One region of the Arthrobacter sp. DNA4 genome, then DNA from elsewhere that is predicted to be linked to it. Evidence: predicted binding sites of a transcription regulator. Region 1 holds the regulator's gene; the other holds the start of a gene.

Region 1 (7,800 bases):
GCCCGGCGCATCATCCGCGCGCTGGAGGTCCACGAACTCACCGGGCGCCCCTTCAGCTCCTTCATGCCGCGGAGGGAGTACCACCAGCCCGCCGTCCAGGTGGGCCTCGGCGTGGACCGCGGGGTTTTGCGGGACCGGCTGGCAGCGCGCGTGCACCGGATGGTGGACGCCGGCCTGCTGGAGGAGGTCCGGATGCTCGATGCCAAAGGCCTGCGCCGCGGCAAAACCGCATCCCGCGCCCTGGGCTATGCACAGTTCCTGCGGGTCCTCGACGGCGCCTCCACCGTTGAGGCTGCCGCGGAAGAAACCATCGTGGCCACCCGGCAGTTTGCCCGGCGGCAGTTGACCTGGTTCCGCGCCGATCCCCGCATCACGTGGCTGGACTGGCAGGATCCGGAGCTCGTGGGCAAGGCAGCGGAGTTGTGCCGGTAGCTGCGGTTTCAGGACCGGCAGCACCCGCCGCTACGCTTGGGATCATGAATGCTACCCCCGCAGAAACCACCGGCCCCGCCCTGCGCACACTGAGCGGGCTCCGCTTTTCCAAGGGGCACGGCACCGGCAACGACTTCGTCCTGGTGGCGGACCCCGAGGGGACGCACGTAATCGGCGCCGACCAGGCCGCCGCCCTGTGTGACCGCCACCGTGGGATCGGGGCCGACGGCCTGATCAGGGCCGTCCCGTCCCGCTTCCTGCCGGAGGGCCGGGAACTGCTCGCCGGCACTCCGGACGCGGAATGGTTCATGGATTACCGCAACGCCGACGGCTCCCTGTCCGAGATGTGCGGCAACGGGGTCAGGGTCTTCGTCCACTTCCTGCGGACGCAGGGCCTGATCGACCTGCCCGACGGCGGATCGCTCACCATCGGCACCCGGGGCGGCGTCAAGACCGTGGTCCGGACCGGAGACGGCTACGCGGTGGACATGGGACCCTGGGAGTTCATTTTCCCCGGTGAAGCCGGCGCCAAGGCCATGGACTCCCTTGTCACCGCCGACGGGCTGGAGGTTCCCCGGCCGGCACTCTCCGTGAGCATGGGCAACCCGCACACCGTGGTGGCCCTCGCTGAACTTGCGGAGCTCACGGGCACCCGGCTGTTCACCGCCCCGAAGGTCGACCCGGTACCCGCGAACGGGACCAACGTGGAATTCGTGGTGCCGGCAGAACCGCTGGTCCACGACGGCGTCGGATCCGTAACCATGCGCGTGCACGAGCGTGGCGTGGGGGAGACCCAGTCCTGCGGGACGGGCGCCTGTGCTGCCGCCGTCGCCATCAGGCACTGGGCCGGGGCGGAAGCCCCCGACGCTTGGCAGGTCCACGTCCCGGGAGGAACGGTGGGCGTGAAGTTCTTCGCCGGCCCCGGCGGCCACGAGCATGTGGAGCTCAGCGGCCCCGCAGTCATTGTGGCGAGTGGGACGCTTTCTTGACCTTCAGGATCCGGAAGGACTTGGACGTCGATTCGCGGGTCACGGTGAAGGAACTGTCCAGTTCGGCGGCCAGCCAGCGCTGAAGGGAATCAGAGCCAAGGTTCTTCTGCACCACCAGCCATGCGGTGCCGCCATCTGCCAGGCGCGGCAGCCACAGTTTGAGCAGGGCATGCAGTTCATCCTTGCCGATCCTGATCGGCGGGTTGGACCAGATGGTGTCGAAGCGGATGCCGGGATCCACGGCCTGGGGCGTGCTGGCGACGACGTTGGACAGTCCCAGCGCGGCGGCGTTCTCGTTGGTCAGGGTGATGCAGCGTTCGTTGACATCCACGGCGTAGACCTTTGATTCGGGGGCCAGCAGCGCCATAGTGAGCGCCACCGGACCCCAGCCGCACCCGATATCCAGGAGATTGCCCTTTGGATGCGGGGCCGGAACTTCGGCGAGGAGCACCGCGGTGCCCTTGTCGATTCCGTCGGGGCTGAAGATGCCCGTGGAGGTCTGGAGCCGTCGCGTCTCACCGGCCAATTCCACCGTCAAAGGCTTCCGGGTAAAGGGGCCGGCAGGGGACGTGCTGAAATAGTGTGCGGACTCCATAACTGGCCAGAGTAGTTCCCCCTGCAGCGTAATGGGAAACCGGCCTGAAGGCCCTCTGCTACGCTGGAAGGCATGTTCCTGATCTTCGAGTAGCCGGTACGGGCCATGCCCGTCCCGCAGCCTGTCCTCCAGCGACAGTCCGTCCCGCAGCGACGCAGGTTTCCATGCCTTCCGCTTTGCGCACCGGCCAGACCTTTCCGTCTGAGCCGGTCGCCGGACAATACTCGAAAGTCAGCCTGCTGCTGCACTTCCTGCCATTCTCCGGCCTTTTCCAGCCCTGCCGCCGTCCTGACGCGGCATTCGAGCCCCGGCCTCGCAGCCGGTCGCGAAACAACCAGGAGAACTGCATGACCGCAGGCCGTCAGCCCAGCGCGAATACTTTCCAACTTCCACCCAATCAGCACTATTCTGGAACTGCCGAATCTTCAAAGGAGACCATGACCAGCCAGCCCAATACCGGTTCCGAACCAGCCTCCCAGGACATGAGTCCGCAGGAGATCCAGGCTGTCATCGACCGGATCCTCGCCAAGGAGGTACCGGCCAGAAACGTCAGCACGCCCGGTGGTGAAGGCGGCAATGGAAAGGCGGTGCTTGGCAAGGCGCAGGCAATTTCCCGCCTTGACGAAGAACACTCAACCTACGACGGCGACCAGCAGGACCTCGAGGAACGGCGCGCGCTGCGCCGGCGGGCAGGCCTGTCCACCGAACTCGAAGACGTCACCGAGGTCGAATACCGGCAGCTGCGCCTGGAACGCGTCGTCCTCGCCGGGCTCTGGTCCGAAGGAACGCTTGCCGACGCCGAAAACTCGCTGCGTGAGCTCGCGGCCCTCGCCGAGACCGCCGGTTCGGAGGTCCTCGACGGGTTGGTGCAGCGCCGCGACAAACCAGACCCCGGGACTTTCCTGGGGTCCGGCAAGGCCCAGGAGCTGAAGGACATCGTCATGTCCACCGGCGCGGACACCGTGGTGGTGGACGCCGAACTGGCACCTTCCCAGCGCCGCGGCCTTGAAGACATCGTCAAGGTCAAGGTCATTGACCGCACGGCCCTGATCCTGGACATCTTCGCCCAGCATGCCAAGAGCCGCGAGGGCAAAGCCCAGGTGGAACTGGCACAGCTGGAATACCTGCTTCCCCGCCTGCGCGGCTGGGGCGAGTCGATGTCCCGCCAGGCTGGTGGCCAGGTGGGCGGCGCTGCTGCCGGCATGGGCTCCCGTGGCCCCGGTGAGACCAAGATCGAACTGGACCGGCGCCGGATCCGTACCCGCATGGCAAAGCTGCGGCGCGAAATTGCCGCCATGAAGCCCGCTCGGGAGACCAAACGGGCCAACCGCCGTCGTAACGAAGTGCCCTCGGTGGCAATCGCCGGGTACACCAACGCCGGCAAATCCTCGCTGCTCAACCGGCTCACGGACGCAGGTGTCCTCGTGGAAAACGCGCTGTTCGCCACGCTGGATCCCACTGTCCGCAAGGCCGAAACCGCCGACGGCCTGGGGTACACCCTGGCCGACACCGTCGGATTCGTCCGGTCGCTGCCCACACAGTTGGTGGAAGCCTTCCGTTCCACCCTCGAAGAGGTCGCCGACTCGGACCTGATCCTGCACGTGGTGGACGTTTCGCATCCCGACCCCGAAGGGCAGATTGCAGCGGTCCGGAAAGTCTTCAGCGAAGTCGATGCCCGCAAGGTGCCCGAAATCATCGTCCTGAACAAGGCCGATGCAGCCGACCCCTTCGTGGTGGAGCGGCTGAAGCAGCGCGAGCCGCGGCACGTGGTGGTCTCCGCCCGGACGGGGGAGGGCATTCCGGAGCTGCTGAAGGCCATCAGTGAGTCCATCCCCCGGCCATCCGTCAAGATGGAGCTGCTCATTCCGTACGACCGCGGGGACCTGCTCAGCAAGCTCCACGAGTCCGACGCCGAAATCCTCAGCCTGGACCACGTTGAGACAGGCACCAGGGCTGCCGTGATGGTCCGTGAGGGCCTCGCGTCTGAACTGGAACCATTCGTCGTCAATGACTGACCCTGCTGCCGGCGAAGCTGCGCAGACGGCGGGCGAGCAGTTCGTTATTGAACTGCTCGACCGCGCCGTCGCCGGCATGGGCGGACAAAGCCGCACCGGACAACACGAAATGGCCCGCCAGGTGGCCCGGGCCATCGAAACCGGCAACCACCTGTTGGTCCAGGCAGGCACCGGCACCGGCAAATCGCTCGCCTACCTGGTACCGCTTATCGCCCATGCCCTGGAAAGCAACAAACCGGCCCTGGTGTCCACGGCCACGCTGGCACTCCAGACCCAGATTGTGGGCAGGGACCTGCCCAGGCTCCTGAAGAACATCACGCCGGCACTGGACCGGCCGGTCAAGGTTGCCTTGGTCAAGGGGCGGTCCAACTACGTTTGCCGCCACAAGCTTGAAGGCGGTTTCCCGTCAGAGGAACCATCGGAAGGGCAGCTCTTCTCCCTGGGAGAGGACACCAGCGTTCCACATTTCGCTGCTTCGGTGGGCGGACCATCGTCGCAGCTCGGCAAGGAAGTGGTACGGCTCCGCGAATGGGCCGAAAAGACAACCACCGGCGACAGGGACGAGCTCCTGCCCGGCGTGACCGACCGCGCCTGGCGCCAGGTTTCCGTGACGTCGATGGAATGCCTGGGGGCACAGAAATGCCCGATGGCCGCCGAATGCTTCAGCGAACTCGCCCGGCAAGACGCAGCCGAGGCCGATGTGGTGGTCACCAACCACGCCATGCTGGCCGTCAGCGCGTTCGAGGGACTTGCCGTCCTGCCCGAATACGACGTCGTGGTGGTGGACGAAGCGCACGAACTGCAGGACCGGGTCACTGGCGCCGTGTCCGGACAGTTGTCCGTGGCTATGGTTCACGCTGCCGCTTCGGGTGCCCGGAAACATACCGCCATCACCGTTGACGCCCTGAACGCCGTAGCTGCCAACCTGGAACTGGCCCTTGCCGGCGCACCGAACGGTCTGCTTCCCAACGGGCTGAACGATGAACAGCTCGACTGCGTGGACCAGTTGCGTGAAGCGTGCCGGGCCGCGTTGTCCGATTCCAAAGGGGACAGCAACACCACAGCCGACGGCGGGCGGCAGCTGGCGCGTTCCCGGCTGATGCTCATCCTGGAACTCTGCGAAAGGCTCATTGCTGCACGCGAGAACCGCGAAGTGGTGTGGTTCTCCCGCGCCAGCACCTTCGATCCCGGCCAGGGATACTCACAGCCCGATGACAGTGCGCCGGTGCTGATCAACATAGCCCCACTGTCCGTCGCCGGCAGGCTGCGGGAGGGACTCTTCGCAGACCACACCGTCGTGCTGACCTCTGCCACCCTGGCCATCGGCTCCGCCTTTGAACCGGCGGCCGGGGGACTGGGCCTGGTAGGCGACGGGGCCCCCAGCTGGACGGGCGTGGATGTTGGCTCGCCCTTCGACTATCCCAAGCAGGGCATCCTCTACGTAGCCGGTCACCTGCCCAAGCCCGGCCGCGGCGTGTCACAGGAAGCGCTGTCAGAACTCGAAGCACTCATCAAGGCATCAGGCGGGGGCGCCCTGTGCCTGTTCTCCTCGCGGCGGGCGGCCGAAGAGGCCGCCGACGCCCTCCGGCCCAAGCTCAATATGACTGTTCTCTGCCAGGGCGAGTCGACCATGACCGCCTTGGTCAAGCAATTCGCCGACGAACCGGACACCTGCCTCTTCGGCACTATGTCCCTATGGCAGGGCGTCGACGTTCCCGGAGGATCCTGCCGGCTGGTGGTAATAGACCGCATACCCTTCCCACGGCCGGACGATCCCCTGGTGACGGCGCGTTCGCGTGCCGTGGCGCAGGCAGGGGGAAACGGCTTCATGGCCGTTTCCGCCACCCACGCGGCCATCCGGCTCGCCCAGGGTGCCGGGCGCCTGATCAGGTCTACCGGGGACAAAGGCGTGGTGGCCGTCCTAGACTCACGGCTCGCCACCGAACGCTATGCAGGATTCCTGCGCGGTGCGCTGCCCCCGTTCTGGGCCACCACCGACCGCGCCAAGGCGCTGGCCGCGCTCAACCGGCTCGGTGCCGACGCTTCCTGACGGACTGCCGGACAACGCCTGCGCGGATGCCGCGCAGGCGTGCGCAGGCTAGAGGGAACGCAGGACCGAGACGACCTTGCCCATGATGGTGGCGTGGTCGCCCAGGATTGGTTCGTACTGCGTGTTCTGGGGGAGCAGCCACGTGTGGCCGTCGCGCTGGCGGAACGTCTTCACGGTCGCCTCGTCGTCCAGCAGGGCAGCAACAATGTCCCCATTGGCCGCGTCAGCCTGGCGCCTCACCACCACCCAGTCACCATCGCAAATGGCGGCGTCCACCATGGAGTCGCCAGCCACTTTGAGCATGAAAAGTTCGCCCTGGCCCACCAGCTGGCGGGGCAGCGGCATGACATCCTCCACGAGCTGTTCTGCGAGGATGGGCCCGCCGGCGGCAATCCGGCCCACCAAAGGAACCATGGCCGTATCCAGTGCGGTAGGCAGTTCGGTGACGGTGGCGCCCCCGCCCGCAGCCTGCGGCGCAGGAGACGCACCGGCGCCTTTGCCCCCGCCGTCCAGCGTGAGCGGCATCAGCACTTCCATGGCGCGCGGCCGCTTGGGGTCGCGGCGCAGGTAACCCAGCTTCTCCAACTGGGAAAGCTGGTGGGTCACGCTGGACAGGCTCGCAAGGCCGACGGTATCGCCGATCTCGCGCATGGAGGGCGGATACCCGTTCTCATTGACCGAGCGCTGGATGGTCTCGAGGATCTTTTTCTGCCGAGGGGTCAGCCCCTTGGCTGTCCTCTTGGATTGCGGGGCGGTCCTGCCCCCGGCGGCTGCTGCTGCCATATTCGCCAATGCCTTTCGCTTGCCGCCGGATCTTCCGTGGGCCGCTGTTCCACAGTGCCGCCGGAAGGACTCCCACTGTCATTGTCAGACCCTGCTGTTCAACTTCAGTGGTGGTTGTTCTGTGGTTTCAAAACTAGGCCAGCCACATTGCTTTTTCAAACATTTGTTCTAGCGAGTCTCGACATTGTTCGTTGATAGGTGCTAAAACTTAACAAGCAAAGTTCGAACATGTGTTCTAACCAGCAGATGCGCCATTCGAATACGCGGCCGGGAGAAGTCCCGGCGCGATATGAACGGCAAGGCAGCAGCGGGCGGACACCCGGGCAGCACGGCAAGTCCAGGAGGGCTTAGTTCATGTCAGCTTTATCTCTTCACCAGGTTTCACCTTCGTCCGCGCCCCTGCGGCTGACCCGCCGGGGGAGGATCGTCCTGATCGGAGTTCCGCTCGTGCTCCTGGCTGTACTCCTGCTGTCGCTTTCGGGCCTCTTCCACTCCCCGGCCAAGGCGTCGGACTCGGCCGCCGACCTTGCGGTGACGCCCACCGTTACGGTGACCGTGCAGTCCGGCCAGTCGCTGTGGGCCATTGCGGGCGCCGTCGCTCCGGACCGGGACGCCCGGGACGTCGTGGCGGACATCGTCCAGCTTAACAACCTTGCCGCGGGTACCGTTCTTCCGGGCCAGCAGCTCTTCGTCCCCACCCACTGATTGTCCGGAGCCGCCGGATCTGCCGCCTCCGCCGGCTGCCAGGGCCCGCTGCCTGCGCTGCCGCCTCACGTGAAGCGGGCGGCCGCGGGACATGCCGAGGGCGAACAGGAACCGTCACATTTTCCGGTCGTTGCCGCGGCAACTAAACTGTTCAGGTGAACGACCAGCTAGAACGTCTGAACCGGCTTCCCCTCCGCAGCAACCTCCGCGGCCTGACCCCATACGGGGCGC
Region 2 (7,800 bases), 920 kb from region 1:
AATCCACGCAGCCGGTGCCGTCGTCGATGCTGATGAACACCACCCGCCTGCCGCCGCGCATGGGAGGAGTCTGGGTGGCCACCCGCACCCCTGCCACCAGCACTTCGGTCCCGTTGCGCAGGCTGAGGAGTTTATCGGCAGTGGTGACACCCAGCCTTTCCAGCAGGGGCCTGTGGCTGTCCATCAGATGGGAACTGACATCGACGGACATCAGATCCAGTTCCGCCCTGACGTTGTCCACCACCGTGGGGGCTGGAAGTCCAGGTTTGATGTTGCGCAGTTCGACGTCGCCCAGGGGAAGGGACAACTGTCCCTCCAGCACCTCCACGCCTTTCCGCGCGCCATTGGCTGATTGAAGCTGCTGCAAATGGTGCACCAGGTCCGCTCGGTTGGCGGTGCCTCCGGCTTCACGGTGGAGGGAATCAAAGGCCCCAAGCTGCGCAAGGCGCCGGATGCTTGGCTTGCTGAGCCGCGAGCGCGCCCGGAGATCCGCCAGTGAGTCATAGGGCTGGCTTACGACAACCCGCTTCAGTTCAGCAGCAGACAGACCGTAAATCCCGTTCAGGCTGAGCCTGATTCCCAGCCTGCCGGCGTCCCTGCCTGTCCCGATCCGCTCCACCCGGTACTCGGCTTTGCTGCGGTTTATGTCCAGGGGAAGGATGGGAATGCCCAGCCGGCGGGCTTCTGCCACCAGCAGCCGTTTGGGGTACATGCCGGGGTCGTGCTCCCATAAGCCTGCAAGGAAGGCTTCGGGGTGGTGTGTCTTGAGCCAGGCGGACTGGTAGGTGGGGACGGCGAAAGCAGCCCCGTGGGCTTTGCAGAATCCGAAGCTGGCAAAGGACTTCAACGTCCCCCACACCTTGTCCACCACCTCGGGGGTGTACCTCTTGGCTTTGGCGTGGCGCCGGAAGTACTCCTCCACCTGCGCTTCTCCGGCCTCGCTGCTGAGTGCCCGGCGGAATTCGTCGGCTTTTGCCAGGCCGCAGCCGGTCATGACGTGGAGAGTTTTCAGGATCTGCTCGTGGAAGACGGTGACCCCGTGGGTTTCCTGCAGCACCGGCTTGAGGTCAGGGTGCGGGTAGACCTCAGGGGCGAACCCGTGCCGGTGTTCCAGGAAGGGCCGCACCATGTCCGATTTCATCGGTCCCGGGCGGAACAGTGAAATATCGATGATGAGGTCGTTGAACTCCCGCGGCGCCATTTTGCCGATCAGCTCCCGCTGACCGGGTGATTCGATCTGGAAGCAGCCAAGGGTATGCGTGCTCCTGATCAGCTCATAGGTGGCTTCGTCGTCGAGGGGGACGGCGTTGAGGTCTATCCGGCCGTTGGCGGCAATGTAGTCGGGGCCGGAACCTTCCGGCCCCGCAGGGTGGTTCCCTGCCTTGACCACTTCCTCCTTGGAGGGATGGATCCTGATGATCTCCCGGACCGCGAACGCCATGGCGCTTTGCATGCGGACACCGAGGACATCGAGTTTGAGCATGCCCATGGGGTCCATGTCATGTTTATCGAACTGGCTCATGGGCAGTCCAAGACCGCTTGGCTGTACCGGGGTACGGTCCAGGAGGGTTGCATCACCCAGGATGACGCCGCACGGGTGCATGGAGATGTGGCGGGGCAGCCGGTCGAGCCGTTCGGTCAGGTCCACCAGCAGGTCCAGTTGCTGGTTTCCATGGGCGTCGCGTTGTTCCACCCGGCCGGCAAACTCACGCAGTTCCGGTTTTTCCTGCAGTGCTTCCCGGAATTTTCGTGCAGAGAACCGCCACAACTGCTTGGCGATCTCCCCCACCTCGTCGTCGTCCATGCCCAGCGCCAGACCGGCGTCGCGCACGGCACCCCGGGCGCGGTATCCGTTCTGCATGCTCATCAGGGTTACCCGTTCAGAGCCGAAGCGTTCGAAGATCCGGTGGTAGACGTTGTGGCGTTCAGCGCTTTCGACGTCGATGTCGATGTCCGGAAGGGTGGCGCGGTCGTTGGAGAGGAAACGTTCAAATATCAGGTCGTGCTGGAGGGGATTCACATGGCTGACGTCGATCAGGTAATTGACCAGGCTGGATGCTCCCGACCCTCTTGCTGCCGCCCTGACCCCCATGTCCTGGATCATCCGGGACACCTCGGCAACAGTCAGGAAGTATGAGGAGAAGCCCAGGTTGTGGATGATCCCCAGCTCATGGTCCAGGCGGGCCAGGATCTCCTTCTCCGCGTTGCCAGTGGCTCCCGGGAACCGCCGGCCGATTCCTGCATGGCAGCGCTGGATGAGTTCAGCGTGCGGATCCTGGCTGATGCCAATAACGGATGCTTCGGGCACCACGGGCTGTTTCCATCCCATGTCCGAGGTGGGGTCGATCCGGCAGAGATCGGCGAGCGCCTCCGTTTGCGTCATCAGCTGCTTGAGGTCGGCGGCACCATAACCGGCTGCTGAAATGATCTCCTTGCCTATCCCCAGCATCTGCGCCGGGGTTTTCAGCCACCCCTGGCCAGTGGGTTGCAGGAGGGGTTCCCCTGCCAGTTCGGGCAGGGACTTCAATGTCCGGGCAGAATCCAGGACGTCAGCGGTTGGTGCTCCGTCCGCAGCGCAGTACCTCACCGCATTGGCGAGTACTGCCGGCACCTGGTGTTCCTCGGCGAGCCTGAGCATGCGCACAGCGTGCGCCGTGCTCAACGGGGTACCAGGTGCGCTGAGTTGGGAGACTATTTCAGCCACCACGGTTCCGGCGGGCATTGCGTCAAGCCACTGCTTGAAAAGGGTCCGGGGCCGCAGGTAGCGCCGTCCGCCCATGGCACGGCCCACATCCGAATCAGGGCCGAGCAATACGGTGAGCACCGGCTTAAGGGTTTGGGGGTCAAGGGTGCGGGAAGCCAGTTCGGCACGGGTGACAGCAGCGGGCACCGCTCCCCCGGCTTTCCCCGAGGTCCTTGCGTGGGCGTCGGAGACCAGCCGGCACAGCGCACGGTATCCGGCACCGTTGTTTTGGCCGCGGGCCAGCACCACCACCCTGCCTGCCACCTGCGTTCGGTGATCACCGTCGTCGTCAAACACTGCAAGGTCCACCCCCACAATGGGGTCGATGCCCGCGGCCATGCAGGCCTTGAGGTGCTTGATGGTTCCGTAGAGGCCGTCCCGGTCTGTACAGGCAAGGGCTGTGGCGCCGTCGGCTGCGGCAGCCATGGCCAGTTCCTCCGGCCAGGAAACACCGTAATGGGCGCTGAACGCCGTGGAAACGTGAAGGTGGGTGAAGCTCATGCTGGACTGGTCAGGCTGTTCTGTGGCGGAGGGCGTCATGGATCCGCAGCAGCCGCCAGCGGTTGCTGCGGATATGGCGGGTCAGGTCAAGAGTGAGGGGTTCTGCGCCGGCCGCATCTTCCGGCGCTGAGGGACTGGAGGCCACCCGGGCAGGCAGCACCTGCACGCGCCAGATTTCGTGATCCACCACGCCCGGTCCGCTTCCCAGCGGGGCCCTGCTGTCTTCCGCCCACCATTGCCGGCGTTCGTACCACCGGAGGGGTTCGGCGCAGACGGTGTAGGAAGCACCGGCCCAGGTCAACGTTTCCGGTTGTCCGGCTTCGGTGCACACCACGTCAACAGACTCGCTGAACATGCCCATGTGCACCTCCCCGACGATTTTCCCCAAACAGGTATTCGAATATGTATTCGAATAAAACCAGTCTACGCCGGGATGGCATCAAAACATAGGCGGGGGTGGACGGGGCGTGCGGCAGGGAGCAGGATGTTGGCATGAGTACCGATGACGCACTCCTGAAGCAGGCCAGCATCAAGACCGAGGACTCCACCCTGGTCGCCACGTTCGATATCGACGGCACCATTCCGGTATCCGGTGCCTACGTGGTGGGGTTGATGGGAGCCTCGCCGGATTATTCGGCTCAGCGCCGGCTGTGCATTGAGTTCATGAACGGGGAGGCCATCGCCTGCTACGCGTTCAACCGGGACCAGGGGATCGAGGAGGATTACGACCTGTCCGGAGTCACCCACTCACAGAGCAGCATCACCGGCAGCTTTCCCCTGACGGCGTTGAACGGGCTCGGGCAGGGGCACGTCCTGTCCGCCTTCAGCGAGGCGGACGGACGGGAGTTCCAGCACGGGGTGCCGGTGGAGGAAGCGCCCTAAGCTTCCTCAGCTGTTTTCTTTATGGATCCGCAGTTCAAGTTCAATGAACGCGGAGATCATGGCCCGGTAGGTTGACTCCACGATGTCCGGGTCAATGTCTTTTTTCTCGGCAGCAGCCCGCACGTGTTCTATGATCCGCTCCACCCGGCCCGGGGCGCGCACCTCGGCGTCATCACCCTTCAGCGTGCCGGCGATCCTGATCAGCCGTTCGCGGCGGGCGATGAGGGTGACAATCTGCTCATCCACCTCGTCAACAGCAACCCGGACGGCAGCGAGCTGTTCCCTGTCGGCCCGGGCATCCCTATCGTTTCCTTGAATTGTCGCCATCATCTGACAGTATCGAAGCATGGAGCCCAGAGTCGACTTTATCTCCCTCGGTGTCCGCAGCGTCGAGGCCTCGCGCGCCTTCTACGTTGACGGCCTTGGCTGGCCCGTCCACCGCGAGGTTGCCGGGGAAGTCCTGTTCATCCAGGTGAACCATGGGCTGGTGCTCTCCCTCTGGGACAGCACCCAGATGCAGGCCGAAGCCGCCACCAGTCCTTCCGCCGGCGTCCCCGGCATCACGCTCAGCCACAACCTGGCAAGCCCGCAGGAAGTGGACAGCGTCATGGAACAGGCCGCGGCTGCCGGTGCTGCCATCGTTGCCGAGCCCGTCACCAAGGCATGGGGAGGCTACGCAGGATATTTTGCCGACCCTGACGGGTTCCGCTGGGAAGTGGCGTACAACCCCACCTGGACAGTGGACGACGCCGGCACGGTCACCGTCTGACGGGTACCGGCCCAGGCGGAGGCTGCTAGAACAGGGCTTCCACCGGGCGGATCAGTTCCGGGCCGTTGTTGCGGACATTGCCCACTTCCTTGCCCACGGATTCCACGTGCCAGTCGGCTGCCGCGTCCTTGACCCCCGACCGCACCAGGTCAACCAATGCGGCGGCATCATCAGCCTCCGGGTCCAGCCAGGCCTCCATCGTGGCCTTGTCCATGGGCAGCGGCACTCTGTCATGCAGCTCGGTCAGTTTCCCGAAGATGGTGGATTCAGTCCCCGGCGGCGGGGTGTCAGCCGTGAGGATCGACGTGGACAGCAGCCAGCGTCCGGGCTCCCCCTCCGGCACTGACGGGTCCTTCCACCACTCATAGAGACCGGCGAAAACCAGCCCGCGTTCCCCGCCCGGGTGCACGTAGTAGGGCTGCTTCGACTTTCCCGGGCCCTGCTTCCATTCGTAGTAGCCGTCGGCGGGCACGGCACAGCGGCGGGACTGCACAGCCTTCCGGAAGGCCGGCTTCTCCAGCACGGATTCGCTCCGTGCATTGATCATGCGGGAGCCGATCCCGGGATCCTTTGCCCAGGACGGGACCAGGCCCCACCGCGCAACGTGCAGCTGGCGGACCTGCCGGGGCGCAGCGCCGTCTTCCACCAGCCGCTCCAGCACAATGGGGACGGCGTCAGTGGGTGCCACGTTCCAGGACGGCGGGATGGTGACCTCGTCCTCCAGCTCGGCGTCGAACTCGGCCAGGAGATCCCCCACGGCCCGTGCCATTACGTAGCGTCCACACATGGCACCAGCTTGCCACCGCCCGCCACAAACTGTCATCCAGGCACCGCAGCAGCGCCCGGGACCGGGGAATACCGGCGGCCACGCTACGGTTGACAGTAAGGAAACCTTTCAAGCGACGTATAGGAGATCCCTGTGGACTTCACTCCCGAATCAGGCACCATCACCATGTTTTCCACCACCTGGTGCGGCTACTGCAACCGGCTCAAGAAGCAGCTGGATGCACAGGGCATCGGCTACACCGAAATCAACATCGAAGAGGTGGACGGCACGGCTGAACTCGTGGAGCAGCTGAACGGTGGCAACCGCACCGTCCCAACGGTCCTCTTCCCGGACGGCACCGCCGCCACCAACCCGTCCGCCGCCGAGGTCAAGAGCCGCCTGGCCGCCTGACCGGCCGCCGCGCCACAACTGATGCGGGTCATGCCCCCAGGCTGCTGAAGGAAGCAGCTTCCAGGGTGGCATGGCCCGCATACGTCTTAAGGATGGCCTGCTCGACGGCGGCGACGTCCAGGCCGGGCACCAGATCGTTGGCGGCGCCGGCGGTGGCAGGATTCCAGTCCAGGCCGAGCGCGGCATAGCTGTCGGTAAGGACCTTCCGGATCGGGGCGGAGTCCTCCACCACGATCACCGAGCTGAAGAGCCAGCCGCCGGAAACAACCCGCTGGGCAGTGCCCACCAGTTTCACTCTCCGGGAGCTGTCTGCCGGGTCGGTGCCGTAGACACTGAATTCGCCCGGACAGTATTCGCCGGGAATCTCACCCACGGCAGCCTGTACGCCCACGCTTCGCAGCGCCTCCGCAAACAGCTCCCCGAAGTAGCCGAACCGGGCCTTGGATCCGGCGACGGCGTCCGTATCCGGTTCAATGTGGTCCACCACCAGGGTGCCCCGGTGGTAGGCCGCAGCGCGTCCGCCCGCCCGCCTGACCAGAGGTTCGAAGCCGTTGTCCCGGCAGGCCTGGGCGGCGGCGTCGAATCCCGGCAGCCGGGTATCCCGCTGCCCGAACGCCACGGTGGGCGCGGGCCGGTACAGCCGCAGGGTGGGACCAATGGCGCCGCTCCGTGCCCTTGCCAGCAGCTCCAGGCCGAATTCGAGGTCCCGGCCCGCGCCGAGTGACACGTCCTGCCGCACCACGGTGAGCGTGCTGGATCCGGTACCGGTGTGGTGCATTGTTGCGAAGCTCCCATGGTGTGGCGGCGACATTTTCAACGTCGACGGGTTTTAGTGGCGGCGGTTCACAGCCCGCGGACGGGCAGGCCACCCCTAGGTTACGCCCGACGGCGGCGGCCGCCTTAACGTCCCCGGCGCCCCACCCACAGCGCGTGCAGCAGCGGAAGGGCCGACGCCGTCATCAGCACATTGCCCAGCGCAAGGTCGTCAGGGCGGACAATGGCTCCCGCGAGCAGCAGTGCCCCGAAGACCAGGGCGGAGGCTGAGCGGCGCACAGCCCGGTCCAGCCGCGCAGCCTGGCGCTCCAGGCGGGGGACGGCAACCTGCAGCGATCCTTCCTCCAGTCTCCCGGCCAGGGCGTCCAGGCGGCCCGGGAGCCGGAAGGCAACACCGGCGGCGTCGAGGGCCTGCCGGGCCACGTCCTGCACCACGTTGCCCCGTTCGTTCCGCAGCAGCCGGGCGGCGTAGGGCTCCACCGAATCCCAGAGGTTGAAACGCTCATCCAGGGCACTGCATACCCCGGAGGTCAGGGACATGGCCCGGATGATCAGCAGGAAGTTCTCCGGCAGCTGGAACGGCAGCGACCGGACCACGTCACCGAACTCCACGGCAAAGTCACGGAACTCCCTCGGGTCAACCTCGCGCAGTTCGGCGAAGCCCATGCCGCCGAAGCGGGCGAAGAGCTGCGTCATGGCGCGTTCCAGGGCCACGCTGTCGGCTGACGGCATCAGGACGCCCACATCATTGATGGCCGCCACGAGTCCCTTGCCGTCCCGGGCGGCGGCTGCGATCAGCAGCTTCCGCAGTCCGCTGCGCGTGGAAGCCGTGACTTCGCCCATCATCCCGAAGTCGATGAACGTCAGTTTCCAGGGAAGCCCTGCACCTGGAGGGACTGGGGTGACGAAGATGTTCCCCGGATGAGGGTCGGCGTGGAAGAAGCCGTTGGTGAA

The links. The regulator LexA, encoded in region 1, represses DNA repair genes until DNA is damaged. The targets are predictions, from matches to a motif close to TCGAACANNTGTTCGA.
Region 2: a site for LexA is predicted at 3,641-3,656, ahead of NMQ03_RS11685 (DUF6504 family protein). Genes of this name have one in related genera too.

Annotation. Positions count from the first base shown of each region.
Region 1 covers NZ_CP101466.1:1,624,558-1,632,357, forward strand. The annotation lists gene miaA (tRNA (adenosine(37)-N6)-dimethylallyltransferase MiaA) at 1-432, shown strand, start outside; gene dapF (diaminopimelate epimerase) at 477-1,421, shown strand; gene NMQ03_RS07540 (class I SAM-dependent methyltransferase) at 1,393-2,016, opposite strand; gene hflX (GTPase HflX) at 2,454-4,031, shown strand; gene NMQ03_RS07550 (ATP-dependent DNA helicase) at 4,024-6,081, shown strand; gene lexA (transcriptional repressor LexA) at 6,130-6,864, opposite strand; gene NMQ03_RS07560 (LysM peptidoglycan-binding domain-containing protein) at 7,219-7,569, shown strand; gene NMQ03_RS07565 (histidinol-phosphate transaminase) at 7,725-7,800, shown strand, end outside.
Region 2 covers NZ_CP101466.1:2,546,094-2,553,893, forward strand. The annotation lists gene NMQ03_RS11680 (DNA polymerase III subunit alpha) at 1-3,244, opposite strand, end outside; gene NMQ03_RS11685 (DUF6504 family protein) at 3,255-3,605, opposite strand; gene NMQ03_RS11690 (hypothetical protein) at 3,737-4,126, shown strand; gene NMQ03_RS11695 (chorismate mutase) at 4,133-4,456, opposite strand; gene NMQ03_RS11700 (VOC family protein) at 4,473-4,895, shown strand; gene NMQ03_RS11705 (SOS response-associated peptidase) at 4,921-5,664, opposite strand; gene NMQ03_RS11710 (mycoredoxin) at 5,815-6,072, shown strand; gene NMQ03_RS11715 (lipoate--protein ligase family protein) at 6,101-6,850, opposite strand; partial or broken gene NMQ03_RS11720 (ABC1 kinase family protein) at 6,973-7,800, opposite strand, start outside.